Pseudobacteroides sp.: one gene and its partner. The protein of the gene in region 2 binds, or shares a complex with, the protein of the main gene of each other region. Links are inferred from orthologs where the notes say so. Each region holds a gene or a part of one and is shown on either strand. Other genes may lie near its edges. The genes, in order: prfA and prmC.

Evidence for each region.
Region 1: the proteins of prmC (region 2) and prfA are in contact, whole or in part, in a crystal structure (PDB 2B3T), measured with the Escherichia coli proteins. The link is inferred for Pseudobacteroides sp. from one-to-one orthologs.

The regions. Positions count from the first base shown.
Region 1 is NZ_DATCTU010000117.1:21,013-25,973, forward strand. Bases 1,259-4,139 are described here. They hold prfA (peptide chain release factor 1), read right to left. Parts: upstream 3,300-4,139; coding sequence 2,217-3,299; downstream 1,259-2,216. Other genes in these bases: VIO64_RS19200 (L-threonylcarbamoyladenylate synthase), read right to left, coding at 1,259-1,308; VIO64_RS19205 (ZIP family metal transporter), read right to left, coding at 1,344-2,081; VIO64_RS19215 (DUF4097 family beta strand repeat-containing protein), read right to left, coding at 3,490-4,139. In the rest of the region: VIO64_RS19195 (low molecular weight protein arginine phosphatase), read right to left, coding at 1-236; more of VIO64_RS19200, read right to left, coding at 256-1,258; more of VIO64_RS19215, read right to left, coding at 4,140-4,701; VIO64_RS19220 (DUF2089 domain-containing protein), read right to left, coding at 4,762-4,961. UniProt on the Escherichia coli protein: Peptide chain release factor 1 directs the termination of translation in response to the peptide chain termination codons UAG and UAA.
Region 2 is NZ_DATCTU010000033.1:85,685-95,559, forward strand. Bases 2,795-5,775 are described here. They hold prmC (peptide chain release factor N(5)-glutamine methyltransferase), read right to left. Parts: upstream 4,752-5,775; coding sequence 3,837-4,751; downstream 2,795-3,836. Other genes in these bases: ytvI (sporulation integral membrane protein YtvI), read left to right, coding at 2,795-3,815; VIO64_RS05930 (DUF1385 domain-containing protein), read right to left, coding at 4,735-5,679. Also shown: VIO64_RS05895 (hypothetical protein), read right to left, coding at 1-221; hydrogenase nickel incorporation protein HypB, read right to left, coding at 1,183-1,836; VIO64_RS05915 (trimeric intracellular cation channel family protein), read right to left, coding at 1,856-2,488; more of ytvI, read left to right, coding at 2,748-2,794; rpmE (50S ribosomal protein L31), read right to left, coding at 5,806-6,015; VIO64_RS05940 (rod shape-determining protein), read right to left, coding at 6,222-7,256; VIO64_RS05950 (recombinase family protein), read right to left, coding at 7,516-9,150; VIO64_RS05955 (hypothetical protein), read right to left, coding at 9,281-9,442. UniProt on the Escherichia coli protein: Methylates the class 1 translation termination release factors RF1/PrfA and RF2/PrfB on the glutamine residue of the universally conserved GGQ motif, i.e. on 'Gln-235' in RF1 and on 'Gln-252' in RF2.

The DNA of each region.
Region 1 (4,961 bases), on a different replicon or contig from region 2:
AAGTGTTTATTTATCAGCTTTGCCCTGTGTCCACTAATATCAATGTCAAATCTTTCATTCAAAACCTTTATTGAATTGGTGCTGGCCATATCTCCATCAAATGCATTAACGCCGGCTGACTCAACTGTTAGTTTATCACTAAGCACCGGATCCTTTTCCAGTTGACTTCTAAATAGGCCTTCTGCCATACTGCTTCTGCAGGTATTGCCTGTACATACAAACAAAATATGCTTCACATTATCACCTCTATACTAATCATACTTTAACAATATTATAACCGGCTGCTTTTTTCATCCTGTTCATGACTGCAAGTCCAACTCCCCCGTATTCCACTGCCTCAGCAAGTATTACGCCAACGCCCTCATTATCAAGGCACCTTAGCCCTTTAAACAGATTGGAAGCAATGGTGTCCGGCCTTTCCCTGTCCCCTAAAGATTTAACTATTCCTATAGTATATCTCTCTTTAGTTTGCTCGGTAGCCAGTATACCTACAGCTACACCCTTTTTAACATAATCCTCAGCCAGTTCTCTGATCTTTTCTACACAAGCTTTTATATTTCCTTCAATTATGATAACATCTGCCTTCGGCGAATAATGAGTATATTTCATCCCAGGTGATTTCGGTTTAACATCATCCTGATAGTTTGCTAGAATTGCCTTGTCAATATCAACTTCCCCCACAAACTCCTTAAGCTGCTCCAACGTCACTCCACCCGGCCTCAAAATCATGGGTGGGCTAACCGTAACATCCAGAACCGTTGACTCAAGGCCTATTTGAGAGCTGCCCCCATCAATAATCATTTCAACCTTTTCCATAAGGTCTTCAATTACATGTACAGCCTCTGTCGGGCTTGGTCTTCCTGAAATATTTGCACTTGGTGCAGCAACAGGAACCCCCGATCTCTCGATAACCTTCAAGGCTATAGGATGTGCCGGCATCCTTACCGCCACCGTATTAAGCCCTGCCGTAATAATTTCAGGAACGGAGCTTGATTTTTCCATAATCAAGGTTAATGGCCCCGGCCAAAATTCTTCCATCAATTTAAGTGCCAATCTTGGTATTTCCTTAACAAGGCCCTTGACCATATCCACGTCTGAAACATGCACAATAAGTGGATTGTCAGATGGCCTTCCCTTTGCACTAAATATTTTGCCTACTGCCTTATGGTCAAGTGCCTTTGCTCCCAATCCATAAACCGTTTCGGTAGGAAACGCGACAAGCCCGCCCTCCCTCAATATGGAAGCCGCTTCATCAATATCTTTAATATCAATATTGTTTTTATCAATACTCTTTATAATTGTTTTCAAATCTCTGCTCCTTTAATCCGTCTTTAGTGGAAGAATTAATTTACAGACACAATTATACCACATATAAGACCCAATATATTCCCTATAACAGGCAGCCTGCCTTTGTACAAACTTTTTGACTGGGGTATCAACTCACCCAGAACTATATAAATCATACATCCGCCCGCAAACCCCAGGCATGCTCCAATGAGATCTTTGGATATACCTCCGAGGAACGCACCTATAAAGGCTCCGATGCCCATTGGTACCCCTGTCAATGCAGTGTAAAAAAATGCTTTAAATTTACTTAGTCCTCCAAGCTTCATAGGTAGTGCCATTGCGATCCCCTCAGGAATGTCATGAACCAATATCACAAAAGTTATGGCGATTCCCAACTCTACAGAAGCCCCAAATCCTGAACCTACTGCGATCCCTTCAGGAAAATTGTGCAGTGCCAACCCTATTGCTGTTAGTATGCCCGTCTTTAATAAACTTGAGTTTTTATAACTCTTTTTTATGTAATCTGAACTGTTAATAAATTCCTCAACTGCAATTATAGTCAATATCCCTGCTATTACGCCTGCAAACGTAAGATATATCCCCCCAAAGCCGAAAGCCTCAGGCAGAAGCTCAAAACAAACAACTGCCGTCATAAGGCCTGATGAAAACTCTATAATAAAGCCAAGTGTCCGGTTGGATATATCTTTAATAAAAAAAGCCATTAATCCCCCGGCACCTGTTCCTGCAATCCCCGAGATAAGGCCTATTAATGATACTTTTAATAACAAATCCATAAACTCACTCCAATGTTAAGAATAATTATTTGCAGGCTGGTTTGCAATCTGCATATTAATTCTTATTCAATTGGTGAGCTTAAAATTATATATATAGCTATTTTATATCAAAATCCATTGCGATTTGGCAACCTTTTAATCCTCGTCATCCATAGCTCCGCTTCCAAGCTTCTCTGACTGATCTGTAGTAATAAGAGCGTCGATTATCTCATCAATATCTCCCTCAACAATGCTCTCTAGCTTATATAAGGTAAGACCTATTCTATGATCTGTAACCCTTCCCTGGGGATAATTATATGTCCTAATCCTCTCGCTCCTGTCACCTGTTCCAACCTGACTCTTTCTTGCCTGGGCAACCTCTGAGTTCTTTTGTTCCTCTGCAATATCATAAAGCTTTGATCTTAAAACCTTCATAGCCTTGTCCTTGTTTTTATGCTGGGAACGCTCATCCTGACAGGTCACTACCAAACCTGTAGGAATATGGGTAATCCTTATGGCCGATTCAGTTTTGTTGATATGCTGACCACCGGCACCACCTGCCCTGTAAGTATCAATCTGCAGGTCAGCAGGATTGATATCCACCTCAACATCATCAACTTCCGGCAATACAGCAACGGTGATTGTAGATGTATGTATCCTGCCGCTGGCTTCAGTGGAGGGAACCCTTTGAACCCTGTGTACACCACTTTCAAATTTGAGACGGCTGTATGCCCCTTTTGCTTCAATTGAAAATACAACTTCCTTGAATCCGCCAAGCTCGGTTGGATTTGAATCTAAAATTTCTACCTTCCATCTTTTACTTTCAGCATACCTTGTATACATTCTGAAAAGGACCTGAGCAAACAATGCAGCCTCTTCCCCGCCTGCTCCACCTCTTATTTCAACAATAACACTTCTGTCATCATTTGGGTCCTTTGGAATCAGTAATATTTTAAGTTCCCTTTTTATAACTTCCAACTTATCCTCAGACTCTTTGAACTCTGCCTGAACCATCTCCCTGAAGTCAGCATCAAGCTTGTCTTGAAGAAGTTCTCTAGCATCGGCAATATCCTTGCTCACTTTTTTATATTCCCTGTATTTCTCAACAATCTCCGACAGTTCGGAATGCTCTTTCATATACCTTCTGTACTCTTCCTGATTGCCTATAACAGAAGGATCACTGAGCTTATGATTTATTTCTTCAAATCTATCCTCAGCAGCTTGAAGTTTATCAAACATTTTGCACCTCAATAATCAAAAATTTCAATCCACGGTGAATTATTATAACATAATTTTAAAATATTATCCACAGATTTTGCATAAAAGCAATTAATCAATCCTTATTCATACGTATAAAAAGACAAGGTCTCCTACCCTCTAAAGTGTAGTTCGCCTTGCCTTAAGTGATAATCAATGAAACTTAAGTATGCTATTTTACAATTTCTATATAGCCGTTTGCAGTTTCTGCTGTTATATAAACCTTATGCTCCGCCTCATTAAAGTTTACACTCTCCGCCTCAACAGTAGCCCCGCCTAAGCCTTGTTTTCCAAGGTTATTATAAATAATCTGTGGTATCAAAAGGTTAATTCCGCCGTTGGAGGTCTGTGCCTTAACTTTATAGCCATTACTGTTCATATCATTCATATTGATTTTAATCCATGCATTTGATGTTTTGAAGTATATATCAATAACTTTAATACCATCGGGATTTTTTATATTTTCAGCCAAAAGTCTGCCATTGGTGGATAATGCTTTGATTTTTTCTGCCTTTATGTGCTTTATATCAAGAGTTGCGTTGGTTGTATCAATCTCTATTACCTTTGATATAAGATAACTTGCCTGGATTCTTGCATTTTTGGTGCTCAGCTTTATATTGTCACTATTTACTCCCATTATCTCTATATGGGCATTCTTGGTGCTGCACTGGAAATCCTGTGAAATTGTATCCTCTACGTATATTTTACCGTTAGTTGTAGTAAATTTCATACTTTTAAACTTAATTGCCGGAATATATATCTCATGTGTTACACTTACATTCATTGCTTTATTTATTTTAATGGAGAATTTGCAGTCATCTTGTATAAGCCCGAGAATTTCATCCGCATTGTTCTGAGGACTTCTTACCTTGGATTTTACAATTATTTTATTGTCATCATGCTTCTTTACAATTATACTGCCGTTTGTACCCTCAATATCTATATCCATTCCTTCTGTTGCAATCCACTCGAAGGATCTGTCTTCTACCTTGTAGCTGCCGAATACATTAAAAGCATTTGTATCTATAAAACTGCCTACGAAATCTACCATTTTATCAAGAACACCGTAGGTTGTAGCTGCCAAATTCTTACCAAGCTTCTCAGCCTTATCAACAAAGTCCTCAACCGTTTTATCAAATTCACCTTCTTTGTAGCCTTTAATGTTTTGTTTAAACTCTTTTTTCCAATCCTGCATTTTTTCTTTAACTTTTTCAACCTCAAATTGAAAATTGACCTGTCTGTGCTGCTTATTTGAGCCTTCCTCACGACCGCTTCCTGAACCGGAACCTTCTAAAGCTTCCAAAAGCTTGGCAGCTTCCTCACTTGAAATTTTTCCTTCTTCCAGCATTTTAAGTATAAGTAATTTTTCTTCATTATTTGGCATAGTTTTAATCCCTCCTGATCAAGGTGTCTTTGATACAATTTATATCACTCTATATCACTATTATTCTTTCAGCAAACTTATAGCTTCCTCAGCAGAAATTTCTCCTTTATTGAGCTTATCCAGTATGTCCTTTTTCTTACTGGATACAGAAGCATCCTGATCCTGCTGATGCCCAAGTGCATTCGCAACATCTTCAAGCCTATTTTTAACGGTAGGGTATGAAACTCCCAGCTCTTTTTCCACTTCCTTTATATTGCCTC
Region 2 (9,875 bases):
AGCTTGCCTGTTCTACCAAGGGATCTTTTAAGTGAAATGCCGGCAAGAATAAAACCTAATAAAGATGGTAGAGACATTAATAACGGCATACCCTGAAGCTTTTGAAGCGGTGTTATGTTAAAAAGCCAGTTTAATATTAAAAGAAATATTGCAGCAGGCATGAGAGTGGATAAAAACCCCAATACTTTACTGTGTTTTTGTTGTAATTCATTGCTTCTCATAATATATTTGCTCCTTTTGTCAGATTTCAGTGAATTTTAGAAAGTGGATTAAATTTCTTTGAAAAAAGTGTTGACACATTATTATTCACCTGCTATACTATCATAGTGTCAGCGGTTTATGCAAGGTTTTTAAATCGAAATAAACTGTTATACAAGCAAATATGCTGGTGTAGCTCAGCAGGTAGAGCAGCTGACTTGTAATCAGCAGGTCGGGGGTTCGATTCCGTCCACCAGCTCCAAACCTCACAATCTAACGGTTGTGGGGTTTTTTGCTGCGTAAAGAAATAAATTTTAAATATTTGTTTATGAAATTTAACATTGGGTATATATTATTTAACAAACAATATGAGAGGAGGCGTTTCATATGATGGTATGTTCACCTGAATGGAATGAATGTAAAGAAATGACTTTTGAAGATGAAGAAGAAGGTTTGGATGAAACATCTGGAAAGAGAAAGACTAAATAAGCTTATTAAATTCAAAAAATAATGAAAATACACGGTTTATCATCGTGTATTTTTTGATGTCTAGCTAGGAAATCCACGATCAAAGTTACAAAATCACTTGGTGATCTTGTCCATGTCCAGATCGAAATGAGCTTATTGGATAATAATAACATAAAATAATGCTTGAAAATTTTTTAGTAATCTTGTATAATATATAAGTCTTAATTTTTATCTCATGTGCCCATAGCTCAGCAGGATAGAGCGTCGGTTTCCTAAACCGCAGGCCGGAGGTTCGAATCCTCTTGGGCACACCATGAAAAGCCGCTTACCGGAATGGTAGGCGGTTTTGTTATATGTTGGGAAAGGTTGACATAAAAATATTATGGGGACTAAAGAATGCATGATCAACTTTTTGGGAGCCTGCGAGTCAGGCCTTCATAATGCATAGGGACCATAAATCAAAAATGACATTCTGGCTGCCAGAATGTCATTTTTATAAAAACGTAAACCACGGTACTAAGATGCACTGTTATGCCTTTCTATTAACCAGTCAACCAGCGAGTCAACACCCTCGCCTGTCCTGCACGATACTTCTATTACAGTGGCTTTCTGGCTCAAGGCTTGTACTCCTTTATAGAACATGTCTTTATCAAAATCAATATATGGCATTAGATCGGTCTTATTGAGGACAATTATATCAGCAGCTTCAAACATGGAAGTATACTTAAAGGGCTTGTCATGGCCTTCAGGAACGCTGGCTATGACCATTTTAATGCTTTCTCCAAGGTCAAAGGTTGAAGGGCATACAAGGTTACCTACATTTTCTATAAAAACAATAGAATTATCTTGAATTTTAAGGTCAGGCATAACTGTCTTTATCATATTTGCATCAAGATGGCAACCGCCTCCGGTATTTATTTGTATGACCGGAATCCCAAGAGCGTCGACTTTTTCTGCATCAATGCTTGAGGCTATATCACCCTCAATTACCCCAAGACCTACCTTGTCTTTAAGTGTATCAATAATCTTCAAAATTGTGCTGGTCTTGCCGGCACCTGGGGATGCCATAACATTTATGACTGTAATATGTTTTTCGCTGAATGACTTTCTGTTGTCTTCAGCGATCTGCTGATTTGCATGCATTATATTTTTTAAAACTTTTATTTCCATAAGGTCCTCCTTCGTTTCCTTATGATTTGCCGTTTTGAAATAGCTTGCCGTCTGTTTTTAGCACAGGCAGGTTAATATTAAAATACATTGATATGATTCTAACAGCAAAAACAATAAGGATGCATAGATACAAATTTATTATGCTATCCAGATTATTATACAGGATATAAAACGAAAAAGCACCAATAATAGAAGCTAATGCATATATTTCACCCCTAAATATTAATGGAACTTCATTTACCATAATATCTCGTACTATGCCGCCCCCTACTCCTGTTAAAACAGAAATGAATATTATCCCTATAAGGGGCACTTTCAGAAGTATACATTGATAAGCAGTGAGTATGGTAAAGGTGCCAAGTCCCAGTGCATCAAAAATTTGTATGAAGGTGGAAAGTCTGGTTATAAACCTATAAAGTAAGCATGTTAGTATGGTGGAAATTACTATGGTTGTCATATATTTTGAGTCTGTAAAAAGCACCGGCATGCCCCTATTAAGTATGACATCTCTTATAAGCCCTCCACCGCAAGCGGTAAAGACTCCAAGCACAAACAGGCCGAAGAAATCAAGCTTGCTTTTAATTCCCATCAGTATACCAGATATGGCAAAAGCCGCTGTTCCGGCAATATCCATAATATCTATAAAAACCATAGGCAATCACCCTGTCTTTTTAAATTGAGAATTGCAGAGCCACATATAAATAAAATTATATTTTATTTGAATAAATTAAGTCAATGTTGCTTTTAGGAATAAAAATAAATGTCAGTTTATAAAAAATGCTAGTGCCTTTTATAATATACTATATTATAATATTGTATAAGCTTATCGCCAATTCAAAACTATACTTTAGTTATTCAGCAAAGTTTTATCGATGTTGAATCAAAAAATTTTCGAAGGGTAATATTAAAATATGCATAACATTGTGCAAAAGTACTATAAAAGTGCATTAAAACTATTATTTATAGTAATATTTTTAGGTATTGTTTATATATCTGTTACTTACCTGATACCTTTTTTTGCCCCTTTTGTTATAGGAATACTCTTAGCATTAATAAATGAGCCGCTGATAAAGCTCATGGAAAAAAAGATGAAGCTTCCAAGGAGGATTTCAGCACTTATTTCCCTGCTCTTTACAATCGTGGTTATAGGGGTGCTGCTAACTATCGGTCTTGTGAAAATTTATAATGAGCTTCTGATATTTAAGGACAATGTAACAAATTATGTTAATAACACATCCGATCAGATAAACGACTATTTAAAAAGATTGGAGACCATTTACAACAAGCTTCCACCAGGGATTTCCGGTGCCATAAACGAAAATGTGAACAGCCTGGCACCAAGGGTACAGGAGATAATCTCCTCAATAGTTACGTACCTAATTAACACTATTTCATCAATACCAAAGCTGACGGTATTTTTGATTGTATCTATTTTGTCTGCATACTTTGTAAGTAGTGACAGGAAGAAGATATATGAATTTTTCAGCAAGCAGTTTCCCGAAAGCTGGAGAAACAATTTTCTTGACGTAAAGTCAGGAACTTTTACTGCACTTTTTGGCTATGTAAGAGCACTGCTTATACTTATGTTCATTACATTTGCAGAGGTCAGCATAGGACTTACCATCCTAGGTGCACCATATGCCCTTCTAATGGGTTTTATTGCAGGCCTTTCCGACGCTGTGCCCATTCTTGGGACAGGAGTAGTGATGGTTCCGTGGATAGCCTGGAACGCTATTATAGGAGATTACAGAATGGTGGTGGGGCTTTCGATAATATATGTTCTAGGCGTCTTGATAAGGCAAATACTTGAACCTAAGATCATTGGTGATCAGATTGGACTGCATCCGCTGGTTACGCTTATTGCAATGTATGTTGGATTAAGCTTTTTTGGAATTATAGGAATGTTTGTGGGTCCTGTTTCAATTATAATACTTAAAAAGCTTCAGGATTCAGGTGCTGTTAGGTTTTGGAATGAATAAGGGCCAATTCTAACTGGCCCTCTAATTGTCCCGGACACCGGCAACTACCCTGGCTATACCGGACAAATCATTATATATTGTCACATTAGAGGACATTTCACCCATAAGTGCTTTAACAGCAAGGGCTTGATTATAACCTGTTTCAAAGGCTAAAAGCCCTCCTTTTGGCAACAGTGAGCTGCTCTTCTTTATTATTTCTCTGTAAAAGTCCAGACCGTCCTCACCGCCGTCCAATGCATTTTTGGGTTCATAATCCCGAACTTCCTTTTGAAGTAAAGATATTTCAATTGAAGGGATGTAGGGCGGATTGGAAACTATAATATCAAAGCAGTGAGAAGTTTCAATTTGCGGCTCGGAGGGGCAAAAACCCTTTAAGACATTTGTGTCGTTACTAAGAATATCTATCTCCACAAAAGCAATCTTATCCTTTACGCCATTGGCTTGTGCATTATATCTGGCTGTTTCAAGTGCATCTGGTGATATATCCAAAGCTGTAACAAGACAGTTTTTTATATAGTATGCAAGGCTTATTGCTATACACCCTGAACCTGTGCCAATATCAAGGATTCTTAAGTTTTTATCAGGAGTTTTTTCGGCGTGCTCAATCACCGTTTCCACCAGTATTTCAGTATCCTGCCTAGGGATAAGCACATCTTCAGTAACCTTAAAGTCTAGTGACATAAACTCCTGGTGCCCCGTTATATATTGGAGTGGGTATCCTTCCGACCTTCTTTTAATACACTCAAGATATTTTGCGGATACGTCAGGGCTTATTATCTGGTCCCCTCTTGAATACAAAAAGGCCCTGTCCATTTTAAGCAAATTGCAAAGCATAACCCCGGCTTCAAAAACCGGGGCTTTATTAGCAGCTTTCTTCAAGCTGGTTATTCCTATATCAAATAATTCTTTTAACGTAATATTACCATTTATCTGCATCAGAATCCTCAACTAAAACATTTTTTAATGCTGTGATGGCCACTTCGATTTGTTGATCATCAGGCTCTCTTGTGGTGAACTTCTGAAGTGCAAGGCCTGGAGCACTTACAATGGCCATAAACCTTGAATCACTTCTGCCTGCAAACTTTATAACCTCGTATGAGAGGCCTGCAACCAAAGGAATAAGGATTATTCTTGACAGCACTCTCCATAAAAGTGTGCCCCAACCTGTAAATGAGAAAACTATTATACTTACTATCATTACTACAAACATGAAGGCGGTACCGCATCGAGGATGCCTTGTTGTGAATTTTTTTACGTTTTCAACAGTAAGTTCTTGTCCGCTTTCGTAGCAATGAATTGTTTTATGCTCTGCACCGTGATACTGGAAAACCCTTTTGATATCCTTCATGTTGGATATCAGTGCGATATACCCTACAAACAGAACTATCCTTATAACACCTTCAAAAAGGTGAAGACCAATAAGGCCCGAGGTAGTATCCTTGTTGAAATGCAGCAGACCCGCCAAAAAGCTTGGCAGCAGCATAAAAAGTCCAATAACAAATATCATTGATATGAATACTGAAAAGTAAATAACAACGTCAAAAAACTTGTCGCCAAATATCTTCTCAAAGAAAGCGTCAACCTTTGACGGTTTTGCTTCTTTTCCGCCCTCTTCTTCAACTTCTACAAACTCTGCGGAATACAAAAGAGCCCTCATTCCTATAATCATAGATTCCAACATGCCAACGGCTCCGCGGATTATTGGAAGCTTAAAAAAACTGTGCTTTTTCGCAAGTGTTTTTAGAGGTTTTTTATCTATAATTATTTCTCCGTCTGATTTTCTTATTGCTATTGCAATATCATCAGGGCCTCTCATCATAACGCCTTCGATGAGGGCTTCTCCGCCTATACTGGTTTTTTTCATTATGACCTCCGGTAATAAATATATCTCTGTATATTTCTAAAGTTAATTTTGCCCATAAAAATAAAAGGCTGAAAAATATATCTCAGCCTTAGTTTAACATGTTTATAAAGTTTTTTCAAACATAAATTAAGCTTTATCAACAATTCCAAACTTTTTCTTAAACTTGTCAACACGTCCACCAGTATCGATGAGCTTTTGTTTACCAGTAAAAAAAGGATGGCATTTTGAACAAATTTCAACATGAAGACTTCCCTTAGTTGAACCTGTTGTGAATGTTTCTCCGCACGCACATTTTACTGCAGCCTGCTCATATTTTGGATGAATTCCTTCCTTCATTATATTCACCTTCTTTCGCATATAACTTTATATGATAATATTCATTGTGATCATCATTGGTCTGTTGAACTCAAAGAGACAAAAAACATTTTAACATAAAAATAAAACTTGTGCAAGCATTATTTTCCTAAATTATAATAAACTCTACCATATCTATATATTATAATTCCATTTATTAATGTCTAGAAAGCTAATTGCTATAAATCTTATCTCCTTAATGCCTTACTTTCTGCATTTGCACTTTCTTCTATTGCTTCGAAGTTGTCCAAAGCCTTTCCTGTACCTAATGCAACACATGAGATTGCATCATCTGCTATGAGAACATTGATACCTGTTTTTTCCTGCAATAGCTTGTCCAACCCGTATATGAGACTGCCTCCACCCGTCATTACTATCCCTCTGTCACTAATATCTGCAGCCAATTCAGGGGGTGTCCTTTCGAGGACAGAGTGAACCGCTTCCACAACACTTGAAATAGGCTCCTCAAGTGCTTCCATAATCTCAGTTGATGTAATGGTTATTGTTTTTGGAAGCCCTGATATGAGATTACGTCCTCTGATATCCATTGTCACTTCCTGCACCCTTGGGTAAACCGTACCAACATGGATTTTAAGCTCTTCTGCAGTACGCTCTCCAATCATAATGTTATGCTTTTTGCGCATGTATCTTACTATTGCCTCATCAAATTTGTCGCCGGCAATCTTTATAGATGAGCTTACAACAGTTCCGCCAAGGGATATTACTGCGATATCTGTGGTACCGCCGCCAATATCTACTACCATACTCCCACATGCTTTTGCAATGTCTATGCCAGCCCCTATCGCTGCAGCTATGGGCTCCTCTATAAGATATGTCTTTCTGGCACCGGCTTGCATCGCTGCATCTATAACAGCTCTTTTTTCTACTTCTGTGACCCCGCTGGGAACGCAAACCATTATTCTTGGCTTAAACAGCTTAAAAGCCTTGTTACCGCATACTTTATTTATAAAATATTTCAGCATTCTCTCAGTTATGTCATAATCAGAGATTACACCCTCTCTCAAGGGTCTTATGGCAACAATATTACCCGGTGTCCTGCCGAGCATTTTTCTAGCGTCTTCACCAACTGCAAGAAGCCTGTTTGTGTTTTTATCTATTGCAACAACGGAAGGTTCTTTCAGTACAATACCCTTGCCCTTTATGTAAACCAAAACGCTTGCTGTCCCCAGGTCAATACCTATATCTTGTCCGAAACCAAACAAAATGCATCTCCCTTTCAATATAATTTCATATTAATATTATCACACTATTTTAATATTGCAATATTTTTTGAGGAATGATTGAATAATTAGGAAAAAATTCTGTGAGAAAAAATTAATGTATAAGATAAAAAGCCTGATATCAGGCTTTTATTCATCCTTTTTATCTTCCTGCCTGTATTTTGATTTTGTTGCCTGACCGCCTCTTATATGCCTTTCGGCTTTGTTTTCCTCAAGAATGATCCTGACATCATTTGCAAGGTTATGATTTACCAGAACAAGTCGTTCGGTAACATCTTTGTGTGCCGTCATTCGTCATTGGAACTATATCATCTAATGGAATTTCATATATCTCTAAAGGAACTTCAACGTTTAGATTATTCTTATTGTCTACTTTTAAAACTATTTTTAGTACACCATCAGGATACACTGTTATCCTTTCTATAATTTGTTTTAAGAATGAGTTGTCCAATGCTTCACTTAAACATATGTGTTCAACCTTAGACATATAACTTGTTACTAAACTATCAATATCTACCGACAGTTTAAACATTGTCCTTGATGTACCTTGTGCTAATTTTAATTGATTTAATTTTTCTGTTAGTGTTGATACTTCATATTTCAATTCGTCAATTCCTATTATGTCTTTCTTATACATTTCTTTATTCTTCTCTATTTCTTTATTTAGGCGAGTAATCTCAGCTTGTATTTGCTTATTATCCTTTTCAGCTATAGTATTCTTATTATGTTGAATAATTAAATTCTTAATCTCTTTGCTTATTGCTTTGATAGTCTTTGGTTTATTAATTAAAAATTGATTTAGAAACTGTAGTAAAGCATTATGTAATTCGTCTTCATCTACTACTATATTGTTGATGCAGGCATTAACCCCTCTCGCATTCCGAATACTACATGTCCACCATTTATATGTCTTACCTTCTGCTGAATACTTCCTTTGACATCTTCTGAAACTATAACCACACTCTGAACATTTAATTAAGTTAGACAATGGATATTTAACACTATCACGTTTATTCATTAAATTAAATGATTCTTTTCTGCTTTCAAGTATTTCCTGTGCTCGATAAAATAGCTCATCAGATATAATTCTTATCTCAGGTTTTTCAACAGTAATATATTCTTCATTTGAGTATCGTTTTCTTTTGCCTGTTATATAGTCAGCAACCTCACTTTTGTGATTAACTATTTTTCCAATATAAACAGCATTTCTTAGTATTTGCGTAATAACAACTTGAGACCATTTATTTTTCTTGTTCTTTTTTGTACGTATATTACAATCATTTAGGTGTCCAGCTATTCTGGCTGTGCCCCAACTTTCATTAACATATAAATCAAATATTTTTTGTACTACACCTACCTCAATCTGATTAGGAACTAGAGTATGTTTATCAATCCTATCAAAACCAAATACAAAATTAGGTACTATTCCATCTTTTGCAGCAAGTGCTTTTCCAAACTTTACCTTTCTTGATAATCTTGCGGACTCTTCTTGTGCAAATGCTATCTGCATAGTAAGGTTAAGTTCAGTTTCTTCTTTTAATGTTTCTTGTCCATAACTTACGAATATTACATTAATACCTCTTAATTTTAATTCCCTTATAGAAACAAGAAAGTCAACAGTGTTTCTACTAAATCTTGTAATATCCTTGACAAGTATCGCTTCGAATGACCCTTTCCTTGCTTCGTCCATCATTCTCAAGAAATCATCTCTCTTTGTCATTGCTTTTCCAGAGATACCTTCGTCATAATATATATGAAAAAGTTCATAGTTTGGATGACTATTTACCAAGTCATTAAAAAACTTTATTTGGTTTTCAAGGCTCTCCAACTGTTCTTTTTTCTTTGTAGAAACTCGACAATAGCATGCTACTCTCATATGACACCTTCTTCACTTTGCATTCCATATACTAAGTACTACGTTCCATTTAATAATTATTATAAAATACAAAAGGAGTATATTCAATATACCCCTTTAAAAATCCTATTATATTCACTTACATCGCAACCTACATGGCTTTTTCACATTTTTCAAGGTCTATTAACATTCTTTGAAACTCAGGTTTTTCAAATATCTGTTTTGCAATATTCTTAATAAGTATTTCCTCTAAAAACTTACTGGCACTTTCAGAAGAAACAATTTTTATTTTAAGTTTATTTTTCTTATACATTGTAATCGTTCCCCCTATAGTACAGTTTATAGGAGGACAACCTAGTATTATTACAATTTTCAAAAAAATTAATATTGTTCCTATTTAGTAAAGCAGCAGTAGTATACTTCAAAATACAGTTGATAACATTCATTATTATACCTCCGCATCAGTTTTGAGACTGATATATGGAGTTCTTTACTTAAGTCAAATTAATTTTCAAGTTACTGTACACGGAACTTTATACTTTGAGTGTTTCCACTGCAATTAACTGTATTGAATTTATATATATACGGAATTACTCAACATACACACAAATTCCCGTATATGGATGACTGCTGTATTGAGTTCATGTATGCGTTACTCAATATATCACACTTTCTACATTCCTACTCACTAGCTATAAAACCTGTCACACTCATAGGTTCCTTCTTTATCAAAAGTTCCTTTGTTC